3 regions of the Halobacillus trueperi genome follow, and region 3 is predicted to be linked to each of the others. Evidence: riboswitches for the same ligand, from Rfam matches in the RefSeq annotation. Region 3 holds a riboswitch; each other region holds the start of a gene.
The links. Region 3 has a riboswitch for cobalamin ahead of DYE48_RS11315 (DUF4430 domain-containing protein). Riboswitches for the same ligand answer to the same signal wherever they lie in the genome.

Region 1: linked by a shared signal. The riboswitch ahead of DYE48_RS18830 (ribonucleoside-diphosphate reductase subunit alpha) and the one ahead of DYE48_RS11315 (DUF4430 domain-containing protein) in region 3 are both predicted to bind cobalamin.
Region 2: linked by a shared signal. The riboswitch ahead of DYE48_RS19950 (acyl-CoA thioesterase) and the one ahead of DYE48_RS11315 (DUF4430 domain-containing protein) in region 3 are both predicted to bind cobalamin.

Annotation. Positions count from the first base shown of each region.
Region 1 is NZ_QUAE01000026.1:20,927-23,198, forward strand. Features, by position in the region: gene DYE48_RS18830 (ribonucleoside-diphosphate reductase subunit alpha) at 1-1,281, opposite strand, end outside; cobalamin riboswitch at 1,448-1,621, opposite strand; gene DYE48_RS18835 (class I SAM-dependent methyltransferase) at 1,791-2,272, shown strand, end outside.
Region 2 is NZ_QUAE01000032.1:12,516-14,787, forward strand. Features, by position in the region: gene DYE48_RS19940 (xanthine phosphoribosyltransferase) at 1-126, opposite strand, end outside; purine riboswitch at 868-969, opposite strand; cobalamin riboswitch at 1,108-1,288, shown strand; gene DYE48_RS19950 (acyl-CoA thioesterase) at 1,426-1,896, shown strand; gene DYE48_RS19955 (dimethylarginine dimethylaminohydrolase family protein) at 2,027-2,272, opposite strand, start outside.
Region 3 is NZ_QUAE01000008.1:17,988-20,259, reverse strand. Features, by position in the region: gene DYE48_RS11320 (ATP-binding protein) at 1-554, shown strand, start outside; cobalamin riboswitch at 600-780, shown strand; gene DYE48_RS11315 (DUF4430 domain-containing protein) at 991-1,392, shown strand; gene DYE48_RS11310 (ECF transporter S component) at 1,399-1,911, shown strand.

The DNA.
Region 1 (2,272 bases), on a different contig from region 3:
ATTGCTGCAATAAACCATACCCGCGTGACTGTTCGGATTCATGCGGTTGACTTCATCCCTGTAAAACATATACGGTGTTCCTGTTTCAAGCTGACCGATCATGATGCGCTTCATAATTTCGATCGCTGGGACTTTCTCTTTAGAAAGGTCGGGATGGGCGACACAGGCGGCATATTTCTCCCGGAAGGATCCAGACCCTCTTTTTTCATCAAAATGGTCTTCCAGCGAGTAGCCCATGATGCTGCGGACTTCATGAGGGTCGAACAAGTACCAGTCTTCACGGTTTTCCACTGCCTCCATAAAGAGGTCAGGGATGGATACTCCAGTGAAAAGGTCATGAGTCCGCTGGCGTTCGTCCCCGTTGTTCAATCGGCTATCGAGGAAAGGGAAGATATCTTTGTGCCATACATCTAAATATACAGCGACAGCTCCCTGGCGCTGCCCCAGTTGGTCCACGCTGACAGCAGTGTTGTTGAGTTGTTTCATCCATGGGAGGATCCCTGACGAGACGCCTTTGAATCCACGGATGTCACTGCCGCGGCTCCTGATTTTACCTAAGTAAACTCCGATGCCCCCACCGTGCTTACTCAGGTTGGCGATATCGGTATTGCTGTCATAGATGGACTGTAAGGAATCATCGATGGTGTCGATGAAACAGGAACTCAGCTGTCCATACCGTTTTCCTGCATTGGCGAGGGTAGGAGTAGCTACAGTCATATACAAATGACTCAGCGCCCAATACGCTTCTTTGACGAGAGGAAGGCGCTTCGATGCTTTTTCTTCCGCCATCACCACCATGGCGATGATCATGAAACGTTCTTGCGGGAGTTCGTAAACCTCTTTCTCTTTGCTTTTCGCAAGATAGCGGTCGCTTAATGTTTTCAAACCAATATAAGTGAAGAGATGATCACGATCAGGTACGATAGAATCCTCCAATTCTTCCATTTCCTTTTTTGTGTAGTATGTAAGGAGATTCCTGCTGTAAATGTTCTTTTCAATCAATGTTTGGATCAGCCCGTAAAAGTCTTCATAAGGTCCAGATGTGGATCGATTGTGAGCAGATTTTTCGTACATGTCTTCCAGATGGATGCGGCTTGCTACATAGGTCCAATCTGGATTCGATTCATCGATTTCCGCCAGACACTCTAAAATGAATGCATCTTTGTCATTTTTGAGGGTGGGGGACTTATCGATGAGTCGTTGCACATTTAAATGGGGAAAATCTGCTTGCCATTGTTGAATTCTCTCTTGCCAGGACGTGTTTCTTGTTAAGGTTTCCATTATTTTTCACTCCTTAAAAATGAAGGTGTACGGTCATGAAGTCAGGTTTCGGAAAAAATAAAAAAATCCGCTCAACGAAAATTGAGCGGATGAAACCATGAAACGAAGAGAAGACACGAGAGCCTTCGTTCCATCGCTTCATCTTCTCAATCCCCGAAGAAGTTGAAACTGCGACGAACGAAGACAGGTCTCCTGGCTGACACTCGATCTTACTCTAGTCCTTCCCGTGCAGAGCACAGTGGAATGTCCATTTCGCGAGTGATGACAGTTGCGGGGGCAGCTCCGGATTTTAACCGGATTCCCTATTAAGCCTTGTGGCATCTTCTGTTCGTAGATACTATATATAGTGTTTATTTAAGTTTATATTAGCTTATATTGTGTTTCTATCATAACGCTGAAGAAGGAATCATGCAACTCTTTTTTATCGATCTTCGACAAGAATAGAGCTATCATTTCTTTTATGTTCCGCTATAATGGAGGTTAAGAACATTATTGAAAGGGATGATGGTGTGTCTCAAACATTTAATTGGCATAAGGAAGCGGAAAAGCAATGGAATGATCGTGCGGAAATGTGGAACTCAAAAAGTCGTGAGATGTGGGACGACGGGAGCCGGTGTACGATTGTCCCTTTTTTGACAAAGCATGTAACTAAAGGGAAAATCGCTGATCTTGGATGCGGAGATGGTTATGGATCGTATCTGCTTTACAAAGCAGGCTTTAATGTTACAGGACTCGATTTGTCAGAAGACATGGTCACGCGAGCGAATGAACGAGTGAATGATGAGCGGATCTCATTTGTTCAAGGAGATTTGACAGACCTGCCGTTTAAAGATGAATCGTTTGACGCGGCGATGGCGATCAATTCATTGGAATGGACGGAAGTCCCGTACAAGGGCCTGGAAGAAATGAAGCGGATTTTGAAGCCGGGCGGCCGATTATGTGTCGGCTTACTCGGACCTACAGCGATGCCGCGCATCAATAGTTATCGCAG
Region 2 (2,272 bases), on a different contig from region 3:
AAACTCTTCTCCAATTTCTTTCATGAGTACAGGGTCTATTTGATGATTCAAAAACGCATCGACTTTAATGACGGACGGAGATAAAACTTTCCCCTCTTCAACGATTTTCTTTTTCAAGCGATCCATATCCAACACACCTTTCTAGGTTAAGTATTTTTGTAAGCTCAATTACTGCTGTTCAATAAAAGCTCCCTTTTCTGGAAGACTCAGTTTCAAGATAACCGGGGTTCGTTTGCCGTATTTGGAGTCAAGGGTAGTTGGGAAGCTACTCGCTTTCCTGTGGGGGAGCGCCGAGCTTCCTCAGGCTATCGCCTTGCGGGATCTCGCCTATCTCCTTCTCCCACGGGAGTCTCGCAGCTTCCCAACTACCCCATTTCGATATTAAGGAGAAACGAACCCTTATACCAAGAGGGACGTTTTCCACACCATTCATAAGGCGACACAAAGCGCTTTATATCAAGCTTTCACGCTAGGAATGCCACTGGGGCATAGTTTTATATTATTCATTTCGCTTGAGCATACAAGCAGACTTCCTGAGAAATGGTTTCGAGATACTCACATGGCTAAAGGGCGGAGGGGAATGGCGAGACTCCTGCGGGAAAAAAGTGCTTGGTGAGACCCCGCAGGACGCAGTCCGAGGAGGCTCACCGCGCTCCCGCGGAAAGCGAGTCATTCCCCGCAGCCCCCATCCACTCAACAAAAGTCTCGAAACTGAGTCTTCCACAATCCTGCCATTTAGTTGAACAATTAGAGCTCAGGGAACGTTAGAAACAAAAAAGCACGAAAAGCTTGTTTCCTCTATGGAAAGCAAGTCTTTTCGTGCTGGACGAAGACAAAAACAATGAAACCGTGGACAGGAAAGTCCCGGTGTCTTGTACTGCTTTTCATAGTCGGTTCATTTACGGTAAACCGGTAGAAACTTGCAGGCCATATCCCCGCGATTATATGAAAACTTATATTCGAATGATATGGATAGTATATCAGTTTATTGTTCGTAATCAACCCCTTTTTAAGAATTTATCGATCTATATTCGATGTTTTGTTCGTGTTGACAGGGATGGATGTTTAGGAGATAGTGGATGGGAAGAGAGTTTCTCTTTTCCATAGAAAAAATGATCGCCTTATGGTGGCTTCGTCATAGAAGCTGAAAAGGGAAGTTTGGTGAAAAGCCAACGCGGTCCCGCCACTGTAATGGGGAGGTGCATAGATGACCCACTGTTTCATAAATGGGAAGGGCTGTGTGCTGATGAACCTGAGCCAGGAGACCTGCCATAAGGAAGAACATGATTTCCTACGGGAGATAGGAGGATGTTACGTGTATTGGATCTATCAAGAGCTTTTTTCGGTTCCATGAATCAAAGGGAGAATCTTATTTGTATTTCTCCCTTCGCGGGCTAATCATTTTCAAAGAGGAGGAACCCATTCATGGAACCTTTACCTGTCCATTATTCTAGAATGACGCAAACAAGATTAGTGCTCCCACCAGATACAAATCACCTGGACACCATTTTCGGAGGGAAAGTTCTCTCTTATATCGACGAAATTGCGGCACTGACCGCCATGAAGCATTCAAACTGTGTTGTTGTTACTGCTTCGATAGACTCGGTGGATTTTTTATCTTCTGCTAAGGTAGGGGACGCATTGACGTTAGAAGCTTGTGTGACGAGCACAGGGCGGACATCCATGGAAGTCTATGTAAAAGTCTTTGCTGATGACTTACTGCAAGGGCGAAAAGTGATGACGACAGAATCATTTTTAACGATGGTCGCAGTAGATGCTGAAGGGAAACCGACACCGGTCCCGCCCATCTTCCCTGAGACAGAGGAAGACAAAAGATTGTTTGAAACGGCTCCATCCAGGAGGGAACATCGAAAAAGTAGACCGGCGCTTAGATGACAGATACTTAATGTTTTAAAAACGAGTAATCAAATCCACAGACCCCATACTTTAGGTGATGTCTTATAATAGTTGTGTGGACTTCTTCCATTCAAAAAAAGCAGCCCCTTCTAAAAGAAGCGGGCTGCTTTTATGTTCGTTTTAATGGCAAAGTACAGCATCGGAACGACCCTCCGGATTTGATGATTTCTGAAAGGTCGACAGGAATCACATGAAACCCATATTTCTCTAACTGTGTATTTAGTCGCTCGTTTTGAGGGAGGCTGATCACTTTACGGTTTCCAATGGAAAGAACGTTCGGTCCCATGGTAAACTGTTCCTTCTCGGTGACTTCAATCACCTTGTAACGTGCGGTGATGGCTTCCATGCTGTTTTT
Region 3 (2,272 bases):
TCAGGATCGGTCGTCTTGTCAATGAGCTTTTGGATATAGCACGGATGGAAGCGGGACATATTCAGTTGAATGAAGAATCTGTTGAAATTGAGCCATTTTTGAACAAAATCATTCGGAAATTCAGTGGGATTGCCAAAGAGAAGTCTGTAGACCTTCACTTGAAAGTAGAAGGAGAGTTCGGGTTCCTCGATTTCGATCCTGATCGTATTGAACAAGTGTTTACAAATTTGATTGATAATGCAATCCGACATTCCGACCCGGGTAGTGAGGTACAGGTGATTCTTGAAAAAGATGAGAAGGAATGGATTGCAAGTGTCAAAGACTCCGGGTATGGAATTGCCGAGGAAGACCTTCCATTCGTCTTTGAGCGTTTCTATAAGGCAGATAAATCGAGGAAGCGTGAAGATAAAAATTACAAAAAAGGCACAGGGCTCGGTCTTGCGATTGCGAAAAACATTGTAGAAGCCCATGATGGGACCATTAGTGTGCATAGCAAGTTGAAAGAAGGAACCACCTTTACTTTTAAAATTCCTTTTAGACATAAGGAAAAATAAAGTTGCTATATTCGGAAAATTGTTGTAATCTTGTTTATGGAAACTTCATAAGAAGAGGATTCAGGTGTCTGAAAAGACTTGATAGGGAATCTGGTGGAAAACCAGAACTGTCCTCGCAACTGTAAGTGTAGACGAAAAGGAAATTCCACTGTACCTTCAGGTATGGGAAGGATCCTGATTAGGATGACGCACAAGTCAGTAGACCTGCCTGATCCAACGTTTCAAAGCTTCGGGGATTGAGCATTTGAGACAACCGATCGGTATGACGTGGAACGTAGATCTTATCCTTTCGTTTGTCTTAAGCTTACCCTTGTAGAAGGGTAAGCTTTTTTTGTGGTAGGAAAGAATTTTACGATTTCTACATACATGTGACTTGGTTGTCTTCACTTTTCTCTCCTCCTGGCCGTGAAATACAAAGAAAAAGGGAGAGATTGTCATGAAAAAATGGAACACTGTTTTAACAGCCCTGATGCTAGCTGTCGCCGTACTAGCTGGATGTGGAGCACAAGAGGAAAAGGAAACATCGACTACTCAGGAAGAACAAGTACAGGAAGTGACAGTACAAGTACAGTTATCTAAAAACGATGGCGAAGAAATGATGGCAGAAGATGAAATTACAGTAGAAAAAGGAACCACCCTCATGGAAGTCATGGAAGATAACTATGAAGTAGAACAATCAGAAGGGTTCATCAACAGCATCGAAGGCATCGCCGGCAACCAAGAAGAAAAAATGGCTTGGATGTACACCATTAACGGCGATGAAGCAATGGTTGGAGCCAATGAGTACGAAGTAGAGGATGGAGACGAAATCGTTTTTGATTATCAATCTTGGGAATGATGAAGGATGAATACCTATAAGTTAACATTGATTGCCATGCTCGCATCCTTAGCCATAGCAGGAAGAATGGCTTTAGCTCATTTTCCTAACATCCAGCCGGTGACCGCAATCATTATTATTGCCGGTTTCTGGCTCGGACCTAGTGCAGGAATCCTCATTGCTCTGCTCACGACCTTTGTGTCCAATGTGTTGTTGGGCATGGGGATATGGACCATCTGGCAGATCATTGCCTGGTCAATCATAGGAATCATTGCAGGTCTCCTGGGGAAATATTGGTCCAAAATGCCATTCTGGGCTCTTTCCATCTACGGCTTTATCAGCGGACTTTTTTTCGGCGTCATTCTTTCCTTAACGATGCGGGCTGCGGGCCAGCCATTTTGGGCGTATTATTTAGCAGGCCTCCCGATGGATATCAATCATGCGGTATCTAATACTGTGTTCATATTGGCACTATCTCCAATACTCGGAACACTTTTCCAACGCTACGAAAAAAGAAACGCCATATCAAAAGTATCTTAGCTACCCGGACCAAGGGTAGCTTTTTTGTCCTCTTACCCCTGTTATTTATTAAAGTTAATGGCAGGATTGTGTAAGACTTGAATTCGAGATATTCTGGGGTTCGTTCGCCGTATTGGGAGTCAGGGGTGGCTGGGAAGCTACTCGCTTTCCTGCGGGGATGGCGGCAAGCCTCCTCGTGCTTCGCACTGCGGGGTCTCGCCAGCCCATCCATTCCCGCGGGAGTCTCGCAGCTTCCAAGCCACCCCATTCGATGGATATGAGAAACGAACCCACATACACGAATGGAGAGTCTTTCATAACCACTACATTCTAGTTGAAAAGCCCTTTATAGCAAGCGTTAGGATACAAATGGCTGCTTGTT